Regions from separate parts of the Paenibacillus sp. PvR098 genome, predicted to be linked through region 2. Evidence: predicted binding sites of a transcription regulator. Region 2 holds the regulator's gene; each other region holds the start of a gene.
The links. The regulator LexA, encoded in region 2, represses DNA repair genes until DNA is damaged. The targets are predictions, from matches to a motif close to CGAACATATGTTCG.

Region 1: JOE45_RS01725 (YhjD family protein) is a predicted target of LexA. The motif match lies at 4,222-4,235, and genes of this name have one in related genera.
Region 3: addB (helicase-exonuclease AddAB subunit AddB) is a predicted target of LexA. The motif match lies at 5,688-5,701, and genes of this name have one in related genera.

Annotation. Positions count from the first base shown of each region.
Region 1 covers NZ_JAFIBU010000001.1:348,032-356,235, forward strand. The annotation lists gene rocF (arginase) at 1-529, opposite strand, end outside; gene JOE45_RS01710 (proline dehydrogenase family protein) at 534-1,490, opposite strand; gene pruA (L-glutamate gamma-semialdehyde dehydrogenase) at 1,696-3,243, shown strand; gene JOE45_RS01720 (MBL fold metallo-hydrolase) at 3,345-4,088, opposite strand; gene JOE45_RS01725 (YhjD family protein) at 4,277-4,636, shown strand; gene JOE45_RS01730 (stalk domain-containing protein) at 4,889-5,503, shown strand; gene JOE45_RS01735 (DUF1292 domain-containing protein) at 5,737-6,036, shown strand; gene JOE45_RS01740 (DUF1885 family protein) at 6,165-6,584, opposite strand; gene JOE45_RS01745 (HAD family hydrolase) at 6,732-7,574, shown strand; gene JOE45_RS01750 (aminotransferase class I/II-fold pyridoxal phosphate-dependent enzyme) at 7,629-8,204, opposite strand, start outside.
Region 2 covers NZ_JAFIBU010000001.1:1,032,401-1,040,604, forward strand. The annotation lists gene metH (methionine synthase) at 1-1,923, opposite strand, end outside; gene JOE45_RS05125 (1,2-dihydroxy-3-keto-5-methylthiopentene dioxygenase) at 2,213-2,755, shown strand; gene JOE45_RS05130 (HAD family hydrolase) at 2,852-3,643, opposite strand; gene JOE45_RS05135 (hypothetical protein) at 3,686-4,195, opposite strand; gene JOE45_RS05140 (aldo/keto reductase) at 4,220-5,209, opposite strand; gene JOE45_RS05145 (DUF896 domain-containing protein) at 5,226-5,420, opposite strand; gene JOE45_RS23405 (LysM peptidoglycan-binding domain-containing protein) at 5,526-5,882, opposite strand; gene lexA (transcriptional repressor LexA) at 6,030-6,650, shown strand; gene JOE45_RS05160 (hypothetical protein) at 7,185-7,349, opposite strand; gene JOE45_RS05165 (hypothetical protein) at 7,393-7,596, opposite strand.
Region 3 covers NZ_JAFIBU010000001.1:162,879-171,082, forward strand. The annotation lists gene JOE45_RS00805 (16S rRNA (uracil(1498)-N(3))-methyltransferase) at 1-379, shown strand, start outside; gene mtaB (tRNA (N(6)-L-threonylcarbamoyladenosine(37)-C(2))-methylthiotransferase MtaB) at 381-1,787, shown strand; gene JOE45_RS00815 (NUDIX hydrolase) at 1,871-2,299, shown strand; gene deoC (deoxyribose-phosphate aldolase) at 2,300-2,983, shown strand; gene JOE45_RS00825 (class I SAM-dependent rRNA methyltransferase) at 3,003-4,373, shown strand; gene JOE45_RS00830 (nitroreductase family protein) at 4,427-5,011, shown strand; gene addB (helicase-exonuclease AddAB subunit AddB) at 5,810-8,204, shown strand, end outside.

The DNA of each region.
Region 1 (8,204 bases), 680 kb from region 2:
TGGCTCCGATGATGACGGTATGCTGAGGCTGAATTTTGGGGAGAACACCGCCGATTCGTGTCAGCCGGTCGTGTCCCTTACCGAGCGCCGCCGCAAGGGACATGCCGTGAATGTTGCCTGAGGGGCTTGTGTCCGGCGTATTCAAATCTGAATGGGCGTCAAACCAGATGACACCTAAGCTTCTGTAATGCTGCCTAAGCCCGGTCAGCGTGCCAATCGCGATGCTGTGGTCCCCGCCTAACACAAGTGGGAAGCGTCCGCGGTCTAGTACAGCCTTGATCTGTAAAGCGAGCGATTCATTGACCTCCACAACCTCATTCAAGTGCTTGAGCGCCGCTGGCTGAGTAGAGGCGGCTGAGAGCAACGGGGCAGGGACCGGTTCCGGAAGCTCGAAGGAGAAGCCCAACTGCCGCAGCTTCCGTTCCAAACCGGCCCGGAGTATCGCATCCGGGCCGAGCCTTACGCCTTTACGCCCGGCACCCAAGTCAAATGGTACTCTTAGAATGGATAGATTCGGTTTCCTTGTCATGGTTTTATTCCTCCTTTCCGTTCTGGGCGGATGGGCGGTCGCGCCAATTTTTCAACACGAACCACAGATTGGCGGGACGTTCGGCCAAGCGGCGGACAAAATACGGGTACCACATCCGTCCATAAGGTACATAGCAGCGCACCTTGTGGCCCTCTCGGGCCAGCTGTTCCTGCAGCGGCATACGCACGCCATACAGCATTTGAAATTCATAGCGGTCTGCTCTTACGCCATTTCTTTTAGCGTATGCTTTCGTCCAGGCGATCAGCTGCTCATCGTGGGTCGCTACCGCGGTATAGACGCCGGAATCCAGTCTTACCCGGATCAGTTGCTTCATGTTGGCGTTCACGTCGTTCATGTTTTGGTAAGCAAGCGGCTTGGGCTCCTGGTAGGCGCCCTTAACCAAGCGGAGATTCACATTCGCTTTGGTGAGCCGCCGCACGTCCTCTCTGCTTCGGTATAAATAGGCTTGAATGACGGTGCCTACTTGAGTTAAGCCTTCGGCATGAAGGCAGCGGATCATGGCGATAGTATCATCGGTGTAAGGCGAATTCTCCATGTCGATGCGGACGAAGCTGCCAAGCTTTTGGGCTTTCCTGACGATGTCCCGGATATGGGAGAGGCAGGTCGGTGGGTCCAAAGCCAATCCCATCTGGGTAGGCTTTAAGGAAACATTCGAGTCCAAATCTTCGGTGTGTATCCTCTCGAGAAGCATAATATATTCCCTTTTAAACCTGTCTGCCTCCGATAAATCGCGAATGCTCTCGCCAAGCACATCCAAGGTGGCTGCGATTCCCCTGTCATTTAAACGGCGGATCTGCAGCAAGGCTTCATCGGCTGTTTCTCCCGCGACGAACCGGCTGGCTCCGAGCTTCATTCCGTACCGGTGAGCCGTCGCCTCGACAGCCCGGTTTCCGGCTAGCGCAAGCAGAGTGGAACGGAACAGTTTGGTACCGATATCCAAACACGATCACCCTCTCTCCGATTTGCTTCTTGTGGGCGGCGCGGCGGCATACATATGTAGTAGAAGTGCAGCTTCGTTTGGCCTGAGGAGTCGGCGCCGCTGGTTCGGTGCTAATCTATTTTATTCCGCAAGAACCCGAAATGAGACTTCAATTAATCAAATGAGATTTCCCATAACTTTGTATCGAGCAGAGGAGGAATGACTCATGGTAGAACCTTTTCGCAACGAGCCGTTCACAGACTTTACCCAGTCGGGGAATCGAGAGGTATTAGCAGCGGCGCTCGAGAGGGTCGAAGCGCAGCTAGGGCAAGAATACAGCCTGCGGATTGGCGCTGAACGGCTGCTCACGGACCGGAAGGCCGATTCGGTCGATCCTGCCGATCCGACGAGGGTGATCGGAACGGTAAGCCAAGCGGATCAAGCTTTGGCAGAGAAAGCGATTCTCGCCGCAGCGCATGCGTTTACGTCATGGAAATCGGTGCCCCCGGCGGTACGGGCCCGCTATTTATACAAAACCGCCGAGCTGCTGCGCAGCCGGAAAGCAGAGTTTTCCGCTTGGATGGTGGTGGAAGCGGGGAAGAGCTGGGCGGAGGCGGATGCCGATACCGCAGAAGCGATTGATTTTCTTGAGTTTTACGGCCGGGAAGCGGAGCGTCTGTCGGAGCGGCAGCCGCTTACACATATTCCGGGAGAGGACAACGAGCTTACCTATATTCCGCTCGGGGTCGGCATAGTTATCCCTCCATGGAACTTTCCGCTCGCTATTATGGCGGGAATGACGTCGGCGGCTGTGGCGGCCGGCAACACGGTTGTGCTGAAACCGGCCAGTGCGACACCGGTCATAGCCGCTAAGTTTATGGAGATGCTCGACATGGCTGGCTTGCCGGATGGTGTGGTCAACTTCCTGCCAGGCTCCGGGCAGGAGGTGGGCGATGTTTTGGTGGAGCATCCGTTGACCCGGTTTGTTAGCTTTACGGGATCCCGCGAAGTGGGGCTGCGTATCAACGAGCGGGCGGCCAAAACCGCCCCCGGACAGCGCTGGATCAAGCGGGTCGTCGCCGAAATGGGCGGCAAGGATGCGATTATCGTCGATAGCGACTGTGACCTGGAGCTGGCAGCGGAGGCGATTACGGCGTCGGCCTTCGGGTTTGCCGGACAAAAGTGCTCCGCCTGTTCTCGCGCCATAGTGCATGAGAGTGTATATGATGAGGTGCTTCGCAGGGTGGCGGAACGCGTAAGCCGTCTGCGTGTAGGTGATCCGTCAGATCCTGAAATGGATGTCGGACCGGTCATCGATGCCAAGGCTCACCGTAAAATTCTCGAATATCTGGAAATCGGTCGTATGGAGGGCCGTGTGGTGTGCGGAGGCAGAGCGGGGAATGCCAAGGGGTATTATATCGAGCCGACTATCATCGCAGATGTCGACTCGAAGGCACGAATCGCGCAGGAGGAAATTTTCGGGCCGGTGGTTGCGTTCATTAAAGCGTCCTCGTTCGATCAAGCGCTCGAGCTGGCCAATGATACGGAGTATGGGCTGACCGGAGCGGTCATCACGAGGAACAGGGCGCATTTGGAACGGGCTCGCTCGGAGTTTCATGTCGGTAATCTATATTTCAATCGCAAATGCACAGGAGCGCTTGTAGGGGTTCATCCGTTCGGCGGCTTTAACATGTCCGGAACGGATTCCAAAGCGGGTGGGCGCGATTACCTGCTCCAGTTTACTCAAGCCAAGGTCGTCTCGGAACGATTCTGAAGGGTACTGCAGCAGCAAAACCTGACCCCAACGGGTCAGGTTATGGATGGCGTCTGTTGGGATGAGATGGCGTCCATGAAACGCGGCGCGATCGATGATCCTTACGACGGCAAGGTATACGTTTTGAACTGCTCCATGAAGGTCATATGACCCGTTTTTCCGATAAATTGGGACATGTTGTCTCCATAGTGCATAAGCAGCACCTTCTTTTGTACGTCCGCGGGCAGTGTAAGCAGCTCGTCCAGGCAGGCGTGCACGGTTCCTGGACAGAACAGCTGACAATCGTGCAGGATGACTTCACAGCCTTGTTCGTGCAGTCCAAGCAGCAGCGGAGCGCTAAATTTCATATCTGCGCTGTAAAATATGTTGCCGTTAAGCAGCAGAGAGTAGCTTGACTTGCCGGGAATATGATCTGTCGGGATCGTCTCCACGCTTAGTCCCGGATGGAGGGCAAACGGCGTCCGCTCCGCCAAAGAAATCACTTCAAAATAATCGTTCAAGCTGACAAGGCCTTCGGCCGTATTCTCAAGTCCTCCCCGAAGCGTATGCTCCCAGAGAACGGTTTCCAATGGAGCAGGAACCAGCAGCTTGATTTTGCGTTTGAACACGTACATATATTGAAAAGCAAGCTCTTCAAGCCCGCCCACATGATCCGCATGGATATGAGAGATGAGCACCGCATCGATCCGATCGAGCGGAATCCCGAGTTCGTACAACGCCCTTGGAGCGGTAATCCCGCAATCGATTAATAATGTAAAGCCGTCCGAATAGACCAATGCGTTGTTATTGTAAAATGTTTTGGCAAATGCGCTTCCCGTACCGATCATTTGAATTTGCAGGCTCACTTGCGGTCCTCCACTCGCCTATGACATACCAGCTGAATATTTATTTAATCTACCATGTTTTTCATGAAAGATTCAAGAATATTTTGTCAGGTTTTGGCTTCAATAAAGGAATAGGCTTGTCTTTGTTGAAAAGGGAACAAATGTTCTATATAATGAGTGTACAAATCTTTTGTTTCGGGTGGGCGAACATGCGGAATAGTACGGTGGAGACGTGGGTTCATCAATATGTTGTGACGTTGCATCTGCTTAAAGCGCTGGAGCTGGACCGTAAATATGCCGAAGCGATGAAGCTGTCCCGGATTTGGAGCGGATTGTTCGAACGGCTGTCCATACGGGTGGAAAGGGAACATATCGGCATCAAGCAGCGGCTTCGCAAGAGCGGCTGCCGCATTGTGCTGGAAGAAATTACGCCAGAACGGAACTATCACGTTATGTATGTATTTCAGGGCTACGAATTTCACTGCTCGATCATGCCGATGGTGCTCAGGGGGAAGTGCGAGGAGAAGCTGCAGCAGCTGCTTGGGGCAGAGGATGAGTTCACACGTTAGAAGGAAAGAGGGGAATTTCCCGGGCAAGCGCATGAATCTTCACCGCTCGTCAAAAAGGATGGTGTGATTCGACATGCGCGCCCGCCTCTTTATTGCCATATTTTGTATAAATGCTACGTGAAATCCCTGGACAATAACTAGATGTAGATATTTATCAAAAAAAGTTTGGGGTTTTCCCATAAAACACCGCAACTCTTACGAACCATCGGAGTATAAGATAACAAACCAAGAACATGATGGAGGTTGCTGGAAATGAAGGTGCCGCGATTACTGACGCTGATGCTGTCGCTTTCCCTGTTCGGGACGGCAGGGGTCTACGCCAGTTCCATGTGGGGCGAATTTGAAGGTTATGTTAAGGCAAAAGTGATGATTAACAATGCGGAAAGGCCGTTCAAAGACGGTGAGACCCCCGCTTTTTTGATTAAAGGAAGCACCGTGCTTCCCGTTCGTGCCTTATCCGATTCCTTGCAAGCTCTAGTCAAATGGGATGACGCCTCGAAGACGGTGTCCATCTACAAGCCAAACGTACATATGTTTGTAGCCAAGAAGGTCGATAACGATTATTCCATCACACAGCCGTTTGGTGGAGTCGAGAAGGGCGACCGACTGGATTTTGCGGTATTTGCTCAAGTGGATAGCCTGACCATACCGATTCACTCCTTTAAAATGTCTATCGTATCGCCAGGTGGCAAAGAGGTAGGGGTTCATGAGAAGGTCGTCGGCGGGCAAAGAGAAAGCTTCTGGTATCCGTGGCCGTTCAACATATCGTTTGATGAATCCGGCAAATATGTTGTGAAGTTTTCCATTAAGGAGAGCGAAACGAGCAGCTATACCGTAGTATCCGAGAAGTTGATCGTCTCCAAATAACACATATAGAAGATAAGGGATAGCGTGACGGCCGCTGTCCCTTTTTTTGTTGTATTTTAAGAGGCTCCATCATAACTTCTCTGTATATCAAGACCAGAACCCGGTGCCGAATCGATCGCTGTACACTTTAACGAATCCTAGACAGGGAGGCGGTCCGCTTCATTGACTTGGGCTCCGTGAGCGTGGTACGATACGGAAGTACGACCAATTTTATAATGAAATGAGGTTTTCCCATGAGCGAGCACATTCATGATGCTTCCTGCGACCATGATCATGAGGATGATATTTTTATAGTAACCGATCAAGACGGCGTTGAGCATGAGATGGTTATGGTTTATACCTTTGAGGCGAGCGACCGGGCGTATGCGGTGCTTCTGGACCGCAACGACGTGGAGTCTGATGGTGTAATTTTCCGGATTGAAGAAGAAGACGGTGAAGCCTTTCTCACTAGTATCGAGGATGAGGAAGAGTGGGATCGCGTTGTTCAGATTTATAACGAGATCGTGGAAGAACAACAAGAGCAGCAGTCATGACATTAGATGCGAAGAACCCTTCTTGAGTGAGAGAAGGGTTCTTCGCTTAAATACGGGTATGGATGAGAGATAATAATTTTGTACTGATATCAGCATGATACCTTGCAGCCCATCGGGAAGCTGAAGCGCTACTTCCGGGGATTGAAGTACATAATGCGTCCGTTGAACAAATGAAGCTCGGCTTTCCACAGCTTGGCTAAATATTTGCAATACTCATTACCCTTCGCTTTGTCTCCATGCGTACAGTCGTCAGGTAATACGACCTGTACGTAATGGCGCTCTGTATCTGTTTGCGTCTCGGAGCCGACACCCATGACGATATATTTGTAGAGCGGATTTTTTCCTTTTAAATAAAACCACTGGCCCTCGGCTTCGGCCTTTGTTTCCAGCGTGTACGGGAAGCCGGCATCATCGTACTCCCATTCGAGCTGCCGGCCTGTGAGTGCCAGCTGATCCTGGTAATGCATGAGCTGGTTCTTCAATTCATCCAGCGTTAACGAGGAAACGGCGGACCCTTCTACGAACTTAATATAAGCGCTTTGCGCCATGATGAATGCACCTGCCTACATAATGGACTGGAAAGGTTTTCTTGCTTCAAGCACCATGACCATCATAGCATTAAGAAAAACCAAATACAATACTTGCTTAAGGCTTTTGCGGACAGCTGAGCGGATAGGCAGAAAAAGAGGTTTCCTATGATCGACAGCCAATTCTTCAGCAATTATTTGCTGGTAACAGATATGGACGGGACGCTGCTGAGCAGCGGCAAGGACATTAGCCCTGACAATCTTGCCGCCATAGAGCGGTTTACAGCGCATGGAGGAAGGTTCACTTTGGCGACAGGTCGCATAGCGTCTTCCGTCAGGCGTTATGCGAATCGGCTGCCAGTGAATGCTCCGGTCATTTTAAGCAACGGAGCCGTCATATACGATTACGCTTGTGAGGAGACCCTATGGGTAAGGACGCTGCCTGCATCCAGCAGGAGAGTGCTGGAGAGGGTCATGGAACGGTTTCCAGAGCTGGGCGTTGAAATCTATGCGAAGGACGGGACTGCTCCTTATACCCTGAGGGACAATGAAACTACAGAGCGGCATCGGCGTATTGAGGGGTTTCCGCTGCAGGCGATTAGAATTTCCGATGAGCTGTCAGAGCCCTGGATCAAAATATTGTTCGCTTGGGAGCCGAGTCGGCTGGATGACGTCGCCATGGCCGTAAATGAACTTACGGAGGATGCGGAGGTGGTCTGGGTTCGATCGGACGATAAATATTTGGAGATGCTCTCGCAAGGGGCGACCAAAGGCCACGCGCTGGAGGAGCTAAGCGTGCACGTTGACATTCCGATCGAGCGCTGCGTGGCCATGGGAGATCATCTGAACGATCTGGAGATGATCCGCAGGGCAGGGATCGGCATCGCCGTTGCCAACGCCCACCCGGAGCTGCTGCAGGCTGCTGTCCGTTCCTGCAAGCACCATAACGAGCATGCGGTGGCCGACGTCATTGGTTGGCTTGAGGAACAGATTAAGCAAGGAAGCCTATAAAACGGAACAAGGCCAGCCCGGGCAGGGCTGGCCTTGTTGAGCAATCCGGCGAGGTTAAAAAATCGCCGGTGTTTCCACGATGACTTTGACTTTTTCAATGCTGCGGTCTTCAGGCCCTTTAACAGGCAAGCCGACCTCGATGTGCTCCGTAATGTAGTCAATCAGGTCCTGGGTGATGAGTTCACCCGGCAGCAATATCGGTATGCCCGGAGGGTATACGTAAATGAATTCCGCGATAATGCGGTCCGCGGATTCCTTGAACGGGATCATTTCGGTATCCCCGTAGAACGCGTCACGCGGAGACAAGGTGAGCTGCGGTATTTTCGGAATTTTAATCACCAGCTCATTCGCTTGACGGATGGAGTAGTTCTCTTGTGAGAGCCTGCGGAGGGCGGTGAGAAGAATATCGATGTTCTCTCGCGTATCACCAGGAGTGACCAGACACAAGATGTTGTACATATCGCTAAGCTCAACTTCAATATTGTACTGCTCCCGGAGCCAGTTTTCCACATCGTAGCCGGTAATGCCCAGATGGCGCACATGGATGCTGACCTTCGTCGGGTCGTAATTGTAAGTGGCTTCCTTGCCCAGGATTTCTTCTCCGAAGCAGTAAAGACCAGGGATGCGGTT
Region 2 (8,204 bases):
CAGGCCTTCTTTCGTGCCCTCCACGACATACGAAGCCAAGCGCTCCTCCAAGGTCAAATTCGAAATTTTTTCTTTCTTCTCAACCTTCTTGGTGCGGAAATGCGCAACGAACTCGGCCAACGTATCATCATTCGTATCATAGATGAGGTTCTCCGCCAATCTCCGCTCTTCTTCAGGAATGGATGCATACCGTTCCAGCTTCTCCGTATTGACGATCGCGTAATCTAGACCCGCCTTCGTACAATGGTACAAAAAGACGGCGTTGAGCACTTCACGTCCAGCCTCAGGCAGACCAAATGAAACGTTGCTAAGCCCGAGTATCGTCTCCGTATCCGGCATGGCTTCCTTAATCATCCGAATACCGTCAATCGTTTCTTTCGCCGATCCGATATACTGCTGATCTCCCGTACCTACAGGGAAGACGAGCGGGTCAAAAATGATATCGTTCGGGTTCATCCCATATTTGTTTACAAGCAGATCGTATGAGCGCTGGGCAACTTCCAGCTTGTCTTTTGCTGTAATGGCTTGTCCGCGTTCGTCAATAGTTCCCACAACAGCAGCTGCACCATATTTATGAATGAGCGGCACAACTTGCTCAAACTTCTCTTCCCCGTCTTCCAGGTTAATTGAGTTGATGATCGCTTTCCCTTGAGAATACTTCAGACTCAGCTCTATGACACGATAATCCGTTGAATCAAGCATCAATGGAACCTTTACCTTTTTGACGACAAGCTCCAGGAACTTCTCCATATCCGCCATTTCATCGCGATCCGGATCCTGTAAACAAACGTCGATGACATGTGCACCGCCCTTGACTTGAGCGCGGGCAATTTCCGAAGCTTCCTCGTACTTGCCCTCTGCGATCAGGCGTTTAAACTTACGAGAACCCAGTACATTCGTTCTCTCGCCAACCATGTAAGGACGATTCGCATCCTCGATATATACTGTCTCAATCCCAGAAACAGCCGGGGGATGGACTCCTCTATGACCTCGAGGCTTGTAGGAGCTGAGAGTCTCTGCCATTGCGCGAATATGGTCAGGTGTTGTACCACAGCAGCCACCGGCAATGTTAAGCCAACCCTGCTCGGCAAATCCGGCCATTTTCTTCGCTAACGTTTCTGGTGACTCATGGTAATTTCCGTTCTCATCCGGTAGTCCCGCATTCGGGTAACAGCTGACAGCCGTACCGGCAATATCCGCCAATGTCCGGATATGATCACGCATAAATTCCGGTCCCGTCGCACAGTTAAGACCAACAGATACCGGCTCTAAATGCTCGAGAGAAATATAGAATGATTCAATATTTTGACCGGCAAGCGTCGTACCCATCGGCTCGATCGTACCGGAGATCATTAAAGGCAGCTTCTTCCCTAGCATATCGAACGCTTTGCGAATACCGATACTTCCTGCTTTCACGTTGAGCGTATCCTGCGACGTCTCGAGCAGAAGCGCGTCAACACCCGCTTCCATTAACGCCAGGGCTTGTTCGTAATAGCTGTCAATCAAATCGTCGAACGTGACTCCTCCCGTAACGGAAAGCGTTTTGGTTGTCGGACCCATGGCACCCACCACATAACGCGGCCATTCTGGAGTACTGTATTTATTTGCTGCTTCAATCGCGAGCTTGGCAGCGACCAAATTGATTTCCCGAGCCCGATCCTGCAGTTCATACTCCGCAAGGACCACACTGGTGGCTCCGAAGGTATTCGTCTCTACCATATCCGCACCCGCGGCAAAATAAGCTTCATGAATTTTACGGATCACATCCGGTCTTGTAAGAACAAGAATCTCATTACACCCATCCAGGTCTTCTCCGCCGAAATCTTCCTCGGTAAGATTTTCTTGCTGGATCATGGTGCCCATGGCGCCGTCCAATATCATAATTTTCTTTTGTAATTGCTCTTGCAAAGATGACTTATTCATCTAGGATCCCCTTTCAACCTGCCGCCATATTTATTATATCATTTCAATATGCGGATCTTACGCAGCATCTCTTTCGTCGCTGTCGAACAAACGCGAAAGTTCGCAAAATACATTATCCCTAAAGTGTACCAGAAACAAAGCATGATGAAAAGGAACTTCACCTATTATCAAACGAGAATTGTACTAAATCTAAGGAATGAATAATCCATTACACATCGACAGATGAGATACCTTCCACTATAATAAACTACAGATAGGAACCATTCTTTATTGGAAAGAGGGATAGACCATGGCAGAAATAAGAATCCGCAACACCAACGAACGAATCTCAGGCGAACAAAACGTCAAAGCGTTTTTGGATAAACAAGAGGTCCTGTATGAGCACTGGAACGCAGGCAAGCTGCCTGTCGAGCTGCAAGAAAAATTTGCACTGACAGACGAGGAAAAAGCGCAAATTTTATCTACCTTTGATGGAGAAATCCGCGATCTGGCTGGACGCCGCGGTTACCAGACATGGGACCTCATTGCCCTTTCCGACGCCACACCAAACCTCGACGAGCTCCTCAAAAAGTTCGAGCAGGTTCATACGCATACGGAAGATGAAGTACGGGCCATTACGGCCGGCAAAGGTATTTTCATTATCAAAGGCACCGACGATGTGGGCTATTTCGACGTCGAACTCGAAGCAGGCGATGTTATTTCCGTCCCGGAGCATAAGCCTCACTTCTTCACTTTGATGGAAAACCGCCAAATCGTAGCCGTACGCCTCTTTATCGAAACAGAAGGCTGGATCGCTCACCCGTTCGAAGATGCGACGTTCCAAAAGGCATAATCATCTATATAAATAATGCATCAAAAACCCCGTCAAATGGACGGGGTTTTCTAATACCGAATTTGTCGTTAGGTTTGACGGCCGATCATCGTCAGATTACAACGAGTCGATGATCGTTTGAATCTCGCGCAAATTTGTAATTTCATGTGAAGGTACGATCTCATCGGATCGCTGCAGGCCGTGACGGTTGATCCACATATTACGCATACCCACTGTATTGGAACCGAGAATATCGGTTGTCAGTTTGTCACCGATCATAACGCCTTCATCCGCTTGGATGTCTAACAAACGCATAGCGTGTTCAAAAATGGCTCCCGCAGGCTTCCCTTGACCGAACTCTCCCGAGATAACGATATGATCAAAATAAGGAGCAAGCTTAGGCACTCCCGCCAGCTTTTCCTGCTGCAAATCGGGAGATCCATTCGTCAAAAGAAGAAGCTGATAACGCTCCTTCAACTGATCTAATACCTCAAACGTTTCCTCATACACAATGGGACGGTTTCTTCGTTCAGCCGGGAACAGCTCGCCGAGTTTATAGCCAAGCTCTTTATCCTCGATGCCTAACGCTTTCAACCCCAGTGTCCAAGACTCCGTACGATATTCTGGAGCCAGCGCTTGAAGTTTACGGAATTCTTCTTGCTTCCCTTGGGAAAAATGCGCCCACAGTCCTTCAAACGGGTTAATTCCGATCATTTTTGTAAATGGGAACGTCTCATACGATTCATATAAAGCACGGGCTTCACGTCGTACAGCATCCTCCAGATGAGCCGGATCTACTTTATAATATTTAGCCGCTTCAGAGCAAGTCGCTTGAAAAGCTTCTTTTACACTGCGGTCGTCCCACAGCAGCGTGTCATCCAAATCGAATAGAACCGCCTTGATCCCCATAAATTGTGTTCCTCTTTCTCCCCTGATTTATCTCTTCATTGATTAATCTTTGATTAACGTCACGTTGTTTTTTTCCGCGTACTCCTGAAGCTTTTCTCTCGCGGAGTCTACCGGAAACAGATGGTAGAGCTTGGTGAACACCCACCGTTTTCCTTTGGGCTTGAAGTTGATCACAATGGCATCTTTACTCATGGTAATATCCTTAATTTGATCTGCTTCCATAAACCGGTTACCGCCAAATCTGCGCGACGATAACGTTTTTTTATCAATTTTCAGAAAAGGACGGCGAATCCAATACATCAGGAATGCTAGAAAAATATAGCTGGCCCCAGTAATCCAATATAGCTGCTCTTGTCCAGGTTGATTCCGAAAAGTAATAAAACAAAAAACACCGGTAGCCACAAGCAGCATCGGCAAAAACCAGCTCCGTCCTTTGAATGTGACCGAACCGTCGGCACTTACTCCCGCAATCTCGCCTTTTCCGCTCTTCTTCCGCTGCGTGTTAGAAACTTTCGTATTTTTCCGAACCATTCGTTCCCACTTACGTGACATGATGAGTGCCCCTTATATTGTCATTTACACTTTGCGCCAAAACTTGTCAATAAAACGGGTAGGATATTCCGATTCCAGAGCGCTTACATCATCTAAGCGCTGCCATTGCTCAGCATCCAGCTTCCAATCCATAGCTCCCATGTTTTCTTCAAATTGCTCTAATGTCCGTGCACCAAAAATCGGCGATGTGATGCCCGGTTTATGGATCAACCAGTTCAACGCCACCTGAGCAGGAGTTTTGTCGACCTCACGAGCAACCGAAATAACTTCATCTAATATTTGAAAGTTTTTCTCTGTATTGCGGATTTCCCAACGGCTCTCTCCCATTTTAGATGCCAAGCGTCCTTCCGTCGGTTCCTGTCCACGAACATATCTTCCTGTCAAAAAACCACCGCCAAGAGGTGCCCAAGGGATAACACCCACATTCTCTTCTAAACAAAGAGGCAGAACCTCACGATCCATCGTGCGGCAAACTAAACTATACTGCGGCTGTATGGAGATAAAGCGAGCATATCTACTAAAATCACTGATGCTTAGTGATTTCATTAATTGATAAGCCAAGAAATTAGAACAGCCGATGTACCGTACTTTGCCTGATGTAACAAGATCATCCAATGTTCTCAATGTTTCCTCGATTGGCGTAATTTGATCCCAAACGTGCATCTGATAAAGATCAATATAATCTGTACCTAAACGGCGAAGACTCGCTTCCACACCATCGAGAATGTGTTTGCGGGATAAGCCTACGTGGTTGATATTCGATCCAGTAGGAAAGCGTACCTTGGTCGCCAAAATCACATCGGAACGATGTTCACGAATCGCTTTGCCTACAATCTCTTCGGAAGTACCGGAGACATACACATCCGCAGTATCGATAAAGTTACCTCCGCGCTCCAAAAAACGATGAACCATTTCAATCGAGTCCTGCTCATTTGTCGTGTTTCCAAATGTCATCGTACCTAAACAAAGCTCCGAAACGGCGATGCCGCTTTTTCCTAATACACGATACTCCATCTCTCATCCTCCGCTCTTACTTCTTCTCTTCATCAACAAACTTGATGTTATCGAGATGACCACGCAAGGAGGATTTAAAAGAGTCGATATACTTTCTTCTTAGTTCGTTGCGTTCATTCAGTTCCACATCGGTAAGCCCTTCCTCCGTCTTCGCTTTGCGGGCCAACTCGTTGATTCGCCGTACGATTGCATCATGATCCGATTCGCTCATGCTGTTCCTCCTGATAATGTCATTTCAAATTATACTTTGACATTACCGCTACGGATTGTCAAGAGAAGCAGCCTCTAGAAAACCGGATACCTGTGTAACGATCAATTATGGAAGCAAAAGCTTCTGACCTAATTGTATATTTACATTCTTCAAACCGTTAATCGCTTTCAACTGGTGCACATATTCTCTCACATCTTGTCCGTCACCAGCATGCTGAGATGCAATGCCCCAGAGGGTGTCTCCAGACTGAACCTCCACGTAAGTATGCACCAGTACCTGAGAGGTTGCTGCGTGAGCATCTTGATCAAAGATTAATGTGGCCAATACAGCAGCAAAAAACACCGTAAACAACAGCAGAGCACCTAAAACCATGGCACGCACGTACGTTCTCTTATTATTATGACTTGTCTGCATAAGCTGTCGAGAATTGAAATTATGTATGAGTTGAGTATTTTGTATCATCGAAAGTCGACCTCCAAACACTTGTTCTGTTTTTAATTTAACACGAACACTTGTTTGTGTCAATGGTTTTCTCGAACTTATGTTTGTACGAACTCCGGTTCTATGTTATAATTCTAAGTAATGATTACCAAAAATGGAGTGATGATCATGAGCAAAATTTCCAATCGTCAGCTGGCGATTTTAGAGTTCATCAAGAACGAAGTTAGGGAAAAGGGATACCCGCCTTCAGTAAGAGAAATTGGTGAGGCGGTTGGACTGGCTTCCAGTTCTACGGTACACGGCCACTTGGAGCGATTGGAAAAAAAAGGGATGATTCGCAGAGACCCTACGAAGCCAAGAGCGATAGAAATTTTGGACGGAAGCTCTTCAGACGGCCCTTTCTCCGTATCCGTGGCAAGAGTGCCTCTAATTGGACGGGTTACAGCAGGGGTGCCAATTACGGCAACGGAGAACATTGAGGATTATTTTCCGCTTCCAAGCCATTATGTAGGAGATAATAATGTCTTCATGTTAAGCGTTATCGGAGAAAGTATGATTGACGCCGGCATCCATAACGGAGATTATGTTATCGTGCGTCAGCAGCAAACTGCCGATAATGGAGATATCATTGTCGCGATGACCGAGGACGATGAAGCAACGGTGAAAACTTTTTATAAAGAAAAGGACCATATTCGATTACAGCCTGAAAACCCGACGATGGAGCCGCTTCGACTTAAGAATGTCAGTGTTTTAGGTAAGGTCATTGGTGTATTCAGAAATATTCATTAATTTCTTCCCTTTCTCCGCCAGTTTCGGTCGGTTGAAAGGTTTTTTTATGTTCCAGGCGCAGCCACAGGACATAAAAAACGCCCGCTGCCGTAATGCTTGCTGGCAGAGCGCGTATCTCAGTCCAAAGCTGGATAACTACTATTAATATAGTGTAAAATATCGGTCCCGCTCTCAATCATGAACCTGTGTGAGTTGCCGCTGTATACTAATTCCTTTTAAGCAAAAGAAAAAGCATTCTTACGATTGCATCAAGAATGAATTAATTCGTTCTACTTTTTACCAATTCACAAAATTTCTCTTGCGGTGACAAACCTTCTTAGCCAAAACGGGCTTCTCCATCTAGTAATCGTCACACCAGTTATGAAGTATTCGAACTTCATTAGCAGATTATAACAAGTACACATATTATCTAACTTACCAATCATATTAAAACCGAATTATAATTATATTCCCTTTATGATCCGGCGGTATTCTAAAATTATTGAACTTTCTTTAACAAAAAAAGCACCTCCTTAAGGAAGTGCATAACGATATTCAGTCAGTGTTCATGAATTTATGATCCCTAGTGATATACCATACGCCATCGTTAAAGTGAACGTGGATCTCTGTATGCTCATCGATATGAGGTGAACTTTCAATCATCCGCTGAACCAACTCGCCTATTTTGCTTTTATCTTCTGTCCCGTCTTGCAGACTCATATTAAACCCTCCCATGTATTTCAGAAATTCATACGGCTCCGATTCAACTTTGATTACCCACGATTTCGAATTCACTTTGAAGCTCACTGATAACCAAATCCAACGCTGTAAGTTGCCCTTTGATAATCTGCTGTAAATCCTGAAATTCGGGTTGATCAAGCTGAGTAAGGAGGACGGTGCGCCGTACTTCGAGCCGTTCTACAAATTCTTCGATCTTACCGCGGCGGTATGTTCCTGGTGGCGCCATGCCCGATCACCTACAAATGATTTTTTATACTCTCATTATATCAGAAATTGGGATGTATATGCATACATTATTATTCATTCGTTAACAATTGCATTCAATCATTAAACTATCGAACTCTCCCCATTATTCAGAGAGGTTTGTTTCCACTACGTAGGGTGGTATAATTGACAAAACATATAGAGAGGTGCTTAATGAACAAAGAACTAGTATTCCGCATCGTCCCCTCCTTGGCCGTAGTGATCGCTTGTGTCCTATTGCTGAAAGAAACAATAACCCCTACTGTATACTTTGTACTGATCAGTCCATTCGTGCTCCTTTACGCTTGGGGCAGGATAAAACGATAAGCCTCGCAATGTGTGTATGAACTTGTAAGAACTACTTACAAGTTCATCAATATTCAAACGGTTTTCATTCATACCACGACGATGTTTCTTTCTCTCCAGTTGAACTCCTTTACACCTGAGGTTGTCACCAATCTAAAAAAGCGTGCCCTTACGAAACAAAGATTTTGACAAGCAAGCACCTCTATTTTCTGCTGACTTGCACTACCTCAGCCCCGAGACTGTTTACTATACATAAAAATAGAACATCCGTGATCAATGATCCTT
Region 3 (8,204 bases), 870 kb from region 2:
GATCGCCAAGGAAGCCGCAGAGCAGGCTCATCGCAATCGCGTGCCGGCAGTGGAATCAGTGTTATCCTGGAAGGAATTGCTGCGTCTTGCAGAAGAAGCGGATGCGGCCTGGATATGCTATGAAAAGCAAAGCGTTCAGGAGCTTCGAGGTCAGATCCGGCAGGCCGTTTCGTCACGCCAGGATGTGAGCCGCCGCCTGAAGCTGCTGCTCATGATCGGACCCGAAGGCGGGTTCAGCGAGCGGGAAGCGGAGGAGGCGGAAGCGGCAGGCTGCCGCGCCGTCAGCCTGGGCAAACGCATACTTCGAACGGAGACGGCCGCGATGGTCGGACTCACGTGTATTTTATACGAAACCGGAGAGATGGGAGGAGAAGAGTAACATGGCGACAGTCGCTTTTCACACACTGGGCTGTAAAGTCAACTTTTATGATACGGAAGCGATCTGGCAGCTGTTTAAGCAGGATGGATACGAGCAGGTTGATTTTGAATCGACCGCTGACGTATATGTCATCAACAGTTGTACGGTTACGAATACAGGAGATAAAAAAAGCCGTCAAATGATCCGGCGTGCGATCCGCAGAAATCCGGAGGCGATCGTAGCGGTAACGGGCTGCTATGCACAAACATCTCCTGCCGAAATTTTGGCGATTCCAGGAGTCGATCTGGTGATCGGGACGCAGGACCGGGACAAAATTATGCCTTACGTGAAACAGCTGGAGCAGGAACGCCAGCCGATTAATGCCGTGCGCAACATCATGAAAACCCGTACGTTCGAGGAGCTCGACGTGCCGGATTTTGCCGATCGCACACGCGCTTTTCTCAAAATTCAAGAGGGCTGCAATAATTTCTGCACCTTCTGTATCATTCCATGGTCGCGCGGTCTAATGCGCAGCCGCGAGCCTCAAAGCGTGCTTCATCAAGCCCGTATGCTGGTCGATGCCGGATATCAGGAGATCGTGCTAACGGGTATTCACACGGGTGGTTACGGTGAGGATATGGAGGATTATAGCCTGGCCAAGCTGCTTTGGGATTTGGACAAGGTAGAAGGCCTGAAGCGCATTCGCATCAGCTCCATCGAAGCAAGCCAAATCACTGACGAGGTGCTGGAAGTATTGCAAAAGTCGGACAAAATGTGCCGTCACCTGCATATTCCGCTGCAAGCCGGAGATAACGACGTACTGGGGCGGATGCGCAGAAAATATACGACGGAACAGTTTGCGCAAAAAATCGAGCACATTCACCGCATTATGCCGGGGGTTGCAATCACGACGGACGTAATTGTAGGCTTCCCGGGGGAAACGGAAGAGATGTTCCGCAACGGATACCGTTTCATGCAAGAAATGAAATTCTCGGAAATGCACGTATTTCCGTACTCCAAACGGACCGGTACGCCGGCAGCCCGGATGGAGGATCAAGTCGACGAAGAAATCAAAAACAAACGAGTGCATGAGCTCATTGATTTGTCGGAGCACATGCAGTTGGATTATGCCAAGCAATTTGTGGGCAGCGTGCTGGAGGTCATCCCTGAGCGCGACTACAAGGGACAGCCGGGCAGCGGCCTGATCATGGGCTATTCGGACAATTATATTCAAGTCGTGTTCGAGGGCAGCGAGGAGTGGATCGGTCAGGTATGCCGGGTTAAGATTACCGAAGCCGGAGTCAACGAATGCCGCGGCCAAATCGTCCGCGCGCCGGAGACGGTTGCCGTAAGCTCGTCCTCAAGAAAGCCGTCTGGAGCGAACGCTGCTGAAACCATCCCTGGACAAGCAGCCAAGGCTATCGTATAGGATAAAAAGGAGAGGATTTCGTCGGGAGCGCAAGTTTCCGATGAAGTCCTTTCCATTTCTAGCTATGAGAAAGGGTGAGGTCGATGAAGGAAATTTCGGCCGGAGGCGTCGTGTTCCGCAAGCTCGGGGATGACTTGCAGGTGCAAATGATTCAGGACCGGTACGGTAAAATAACGCTGCCTAAAGGGAAGATGGAGCCCGGCGAGACGATCGAACAAACCGCCCTCCGCGAAATTGCTGAGGAAACGGGGATCATCGGCACGATTGTGCAGCCGCTGGAGAAAATTACGTATCAATTTACGTTGTCCGGCGTAGGCTTAGTGGATAAAGAGGTACACTATTATTTGGTAGAGGCAACGGGTGGATCGCTGCAGGCCCAAGTAGAGGAAATTCGCGGTGTAGAGTGGCTCGATCCGATTACTGCTTGGCAGCAGCAGACACAGTCTGGGTATGGAAATAACGATTCGGTTCTAAAAAAAGCGCTGGAAGCGCTGGGATATGAGGTGAGGTAAATGACCGGATTTGATGTGAAAGCATTGCCTTCCTACATTGACCATACGCTGCTTAAAGCGGATGCAGACCATGATGCGATTCTCAAGCTCTGTGAAGAGGCGAAGCAGTACGGGTTTTACAGCGTATGCGTGAACGGTGTTTGGGTTCCGCTTTGCCGTGAGCTTCTGCAGGATTCCGTCGTGAAGATCAGCGTCGTATGCGGATTTCCGCTAGGAGCCAGCGACACTAAGGTAAAAGCCTTTGAAGCGGCTAAAGCGGTTGAACAAGGAGCTAATGAAATCGACATGGTGCTTCAAATCGGGAAGCTGATACAAGGCGATCATGACGCGGTCCGTGACGATATCCGTGCAGTGGTAAAAGCTGTAGAGGGACAAGCGATTGTCAAGGTCATTTTCGAAACGGGCGTTTTGACGGATGAGCAAAAAACAGCCGCCTGCCGCCTATCCGAGGAAGCGGGAGCCCAATATGTAAAAACGTCAACCGGCTTTGGGAAAGGCGGAGCGACGCTTGAGGATGTGGCACTCATGCGCCGGAGCGTATCCTCTTCGATCGGAGTAAAAGCGTCCGGAGGCGTTCGTGACCTGGAAACCGCAATGAAAATGATCGAAGCAGGTGCGACCAGACTCGGGACGAGCTCAGGTGTTGCATTGATGACAGGGCTTGCGGGCTCTTCGTCTTATTAATTTGTTGGAGGCTTGAGCTATGGCAGTCGTTTATTTACAGAAAAAAAGAAAGAAGCGTCTTGAGGAAGGCCACCCTTGGGTATTCCGTTCGGAAATCGAACGGGTGGAGGGGGAAGCCGTTCCTGGCCGGCTTGCTTCCATACATACGCATACCGGCCAGTTTGTTGCGGCCGGCTACTACAATCCGGCTTCGCAGATTGCGGTCCGGGTTGTTTCTTATGAGCCGTTGGAGGAAATAAACCAGGATTTCTTTATTCGGCGGTTACGGGAGTGTAAAGAGCACCGCGAGCGGTTCCTTCCAGATGCCCGAAGCTATCGCTTGGTCTATGGAGAAGCGGATTTGTTGCCGGGCCTGATCGTTGATAAATTTGAGGATGTGCTGGTTGTTCAGATACTGACGCTGGGCATGGAAGAAGCCAAAGAAGCCATGATCGCCGCTTTGATCGAAGTGATGCAGCCGGCAGGTATTTATGAACGCAGCGATGTGTCGGTACGGGAGCTGGAGGGTCTCACACAGCGCAAGGGGCTGCTTTATGGCGAATGCCCGCGGCATGTAACCATACGCGAGAACGGACTGCTGCTTGAGGTCGATATCGAACAAGGCCAGAAGACAGGCTATTTCTTCGACCAACGGGAGAACCGGGCGGCTTTGGCCCCACTTATGAAGGGCTGGGGCAAGCGAAGCGGTATTGAGCTTAGAGAGCAATTGTTGGACGACGGAACGGTGAAGCGGATTCCCGTGAACAAAAGCGGAACCGAGGTGACGTTTCCTTATTGGGACGGCGCTACGGTGCTGGAGTGCTTCTCGCATACCGGCAGCTTTACGCTGAACGCTTGCGCTTACGGGGCAAAGAAAGTGACCTGCCTGGATATATCGGAGCATGCGGTGGATACCGCCAAGCGGAACGTGGAGCTCAACGGATTCGAGGAACGGGTGGAGTTCGTGGTTGCCGATGCGTTCGATTATTTGCGCGAGCAGTCCCGCGGTCTTGACATTCGGCAGGAACGTGCGCAAGCGGATCGGCGGAAGGTGGATACCTCCGTCCCTCTTGTGAGTAAAGGAAGGACGTGGGATGTTGTCATTCTGGATCCTCCGGCCTTTGCCAAATCGCGAAGCGCCGTGGAAGGAGCCTGCAGAGGCTACAAAGACATCAACCTGCACGGAATGAAGCTGGTGAATGAGGGCGGCTATTTGGTAACAGCCAGCTGCTCGTACCACATGAAGCCGGAGCTGTTTCTGGAGACGATTCATGCTGCGGCGGTGGATGCGGGCAAGACGCTTCGTTTGATTGAATTCCGCAATGCCGGGAAGGATCATCCGCGAATTTTGGGCGTCGACGAAGGCAATTATTTAAAATTTGCTATTTTTGAAGTGCGGAGCAAGCGATAACCGAGTACATGTTTTACAGTGTTAAGATGCCGTTCAATGAGGAGAGGTGTCGGATGATGGGAAGCATGCGTTTGGAGGAAGCGATTCAGGGCCGACGGAGTGTCGGACGGGTGAAGCAGGATCCGATCTCCAGGGAGCAAATCGAAGAGGTGCTGGAGGCGGGGAACTGGGCCCCAAGTCATCATGGAACTGAGCCGTGGCGTTTCTTTGTCATGACGGGCAAAGGGCGGCAGGTGCTGGCTGATGCCTATGCTGATATAGTGTCGGATAAAGCTCCGCAGCTCACGAAGGAGGATTTGGAGGGATTGCGGGCGAAGCAAGCCGCCAAGGCGTTCCGCGCACCGGTCGTGATCGCTGTCGTTGTTTCGCCAACGGATGCTAAGGGTGTTATTCAAATCGAAGAATTTGCTGCAGTGCATGCCGCCGTGCAAAATATGCTCTTGACGGTACATGCTCTGGGCCTTGGAGCGATCTGGCGCTCCGGCGAACCGATGTACCACGCGCGGATGAAGCAAGCCTTCAAGCTGACCGATAAGGAAGAAATGGTCGGACTGCTGTACATGGGGATTCCGGATATGCCACAGCCGGAAGGCAAGCGGAGACCTGCAGCGGACAAAACGGTGTGGATGACGGATTGACGGACAGTACTCTGTATTCAATACAATAGAAGTGACCAGTAAACAGAAGGGCGATATCCTGTGGGGGTATCGTCTTTTTTGGTGCAGTTAGCTCATTTTTACGCAAAAAAAACCTGCTCATTCCATATTGGGAACGAACAGGGTGTCAAACTACATAACCTAAATCCACCATATCACCTCATTCATTAGATCATAAAAATGGGGGCTGGAGTATCTTCTTAATCGTTGTCTGATAATCCATGCTTATCTAATAATTTATAAGTTTCATGTCTTACCTCTACGATATAATCAATAAAAGAAGTGATAAATTTAATCATTTGAATTACCTCCTTCTATATCATTGTGAACTTCTTAATCGTGGTCTGATAACCCATGCTGGTCTAATAATCGGTAGGTTTCGGTTTTTACTTCTGCGAAATAGTCGATAAAAGAAGTGAAAAATTTAATCATTTGAAATGACCTCCTTGTAAATATTGTATCTTTATTATCTTGTATGCAACACCATTTGACAAAGCTGATATACCTCCATGAAAGCGACAATCATTGGCAATGAAAACCAATGAAAACGTAAGTCATAGTCCATAATCTTATGATTTCGAGGTTTTACGCTGTTTTTCTCCTCTTTAGGAACATGTAGCTGGAATTTGGCATGCAGGTTCAATAGTTGTTCACATTTAGAACGTTTGTTCCTGTTTTGAAAAATGTTATAATGACCAAAACCTACCTTTTCCCATCAAGTGCGGATTTTTGGTAGAATAATAGAGTTAATGTAAATGATACGGAACGGAGGAAGCGATCATGGCTTTTCGTTTTGTGCTTGGCCGTGCCGGGAGCGGGAAAACGACATTTTGTCTAAATGAAATCAAACAAAGGCTCATGGAGAAGCCGGAGGGGAGACCGCTGATATGGCTTGTGCCGGAGCAGGCGACGTTTCAGGCGGAGTATGCGCTTGTATCCGCACCTGAGCTTGGGGGAACGCTTCGGGCGCAGGTTCTTAGTTTTCGCCGGTTGGCCTGGCGGGTGATGCAAGAGGTCGGGGGCACGGCTCGTCTTCCGATTGATGAAACGGGGAAAAAGTTGCTGCTTCACCGCGTTATACATAGAAACAAGGATCGGCTGCGCCGATTTCAAGCTTCTGCGGATCAAATGGGGTTTCTGGACAATTTGAATCAACTGTTCAGCGAATTCAAGCGCTACTGTGTAACGTCTGAAGGCCTCAGCCGGTTTTATTCGGAGCGTTTCGGCTCCCTCAGTGCTTCAGGCGGTTCATTGGAGGATAAGCTGCACGATCTGCAGTTGATCTATGGCGATTTTGAAATGGAGCTGTCAAAGCTTTACTTGGACGGAGAAGATTATTTGACCTTGCTTGCCAAGCAGCTTGGCGAATCGGATTATGTACATGATGCCGAGTGCTGGGTAGACGGGTTTCACGGGTTTACGCCGCAGGAATTCGCGGTACTGGAGCAGCTTGCGCAGAGGGCAAGGAATGTGACGCTAACGCTATGTCTCGATCGGCCTTACTTGAATGGGGAAGGTCTTTATGAGCTAGATTTATTCCATCCCACGGCACGCACCATGCTGGAGCTTCAGGAGCGGCTGCGGCAGCAAGCGGTCGATGTAGCGGAGCATATTGTGCTTTCAGACTCCCCTCCTGCACGGTTTGGGGACAATCCGATGCTCGCTTATCTGGAAGCGCATTGGGGAGATCGGGTCAAGAAGCCATTCACCGACAAAGGGGAGGTTAACGGAGGTTCGTCCGTCCGGATCTCCGCAGCGGTAAGCCGAAGGGCCGAGGTGGAGGGATTAGCCCGGGATATCGTGAAGCTTGTGCGTGATGGAGGGCTGCGTTGGCGCGATATTTCCGTCTCCGTCCGAAGCGTGGAAGCTTACGGTGATCTGCTGGCCGGAACGTTCCGTGATTACGGCATCCCCCATTTCTTCGACCAGAAGCGTTCGGTGATGCATCATCCGGTGGTGGAGCTGATTCGCTCGGCACTCGAGACAGTGCTCAATTATTGGAAATATGATGCCGTTTTTCGATGCGTCAAAACAGGCTTGTTCCTGCCGTTTGCTGAGGAAAGGGACCCTCAGGGAGGGAAGCTGCGGATCGACCGTCTCGCAATGGATCAGTTGGAAAACTATGTATTGGCCTTCGGCATTCAAGGCTCCAAATGGACAGATCCGAAGGATTGGACCTACTCCAATAGAACGAACCTGGAGCAGGATGAAGCGGAAGCACGAGCTGCTGACGAGGCTTTTTTGACTAAAATCAATGCCTGTCGCAGGGCGGTAGCCGAGCCGCTTATGGAGCTGCAAAACAAGCTGCGTGAGAAAACAACGGTACAAGACCGCGTACGAGCGGTATACGAACTGCTTATCAGGCTTCAAGTGCCTGAACGGCTGGAAGCGTGGAGTCAGGCGTCACTGCGGTGCGGTGAACCGGAAAAAGCCAGGGAGCACGCACAGGTATGGGAGCGGATCATGGATGTGTTCGATCAGCTTGCCGAGCTGATGGGGGAGCAGTCCACATCACTGGACTTATTCGCGGAGTTGATCCAAACAGGGTTTGAGAGCATCAAGCTCGGTCTTGTTCCTCCGACATTGGATCAGGTGTTGATCGGGTCGATGGACCGAACCCGTTCCGGACGGGTGAAGCACATGTTTGTACTCGGGGTGAATGAAGGCGTCATGCCCGCCAAAATTACTGAAAGCGGCGTGCTGACGGAAGCGGAACGGGAGAGGCTCGGTTCGGCGGGTCTTCAGACTGCTGAAGGAAGCCGAAGACGGCTGCTTGATGAGTCGTTCTTGATCTACTGCGCGTTCTGCACTCCGTCAGACGGATTATGGCTCAGCTATCCTTTGGCCGATGAAGAAGGGAAATCGCTGCTTCCTTCCGATGTGATCCGGCAAATCAAGCGGTTGTTTCCGCACACTCGGGAGCGGCTCTTGTTTAATGATCCGGCTTCGGATGCATCCTCCGGCGAGCAGCTCGAATATGTGGCGCATTCGGACAAAGCGCTATCGCTGCTGGTTGTGCAATTAAAGCAGTGGATGCAGGGTTCCCCCATGAGCGGGGTATGGTGGTCCGTATACAATTGGTTTGCCCGGCAGCCGGAATTCGGCTGGAAGCTTTCCCGAATGATTCAATCGCTGCTGTATACGAATAAGGCACCGGCTTTAAGCGATCCGACCA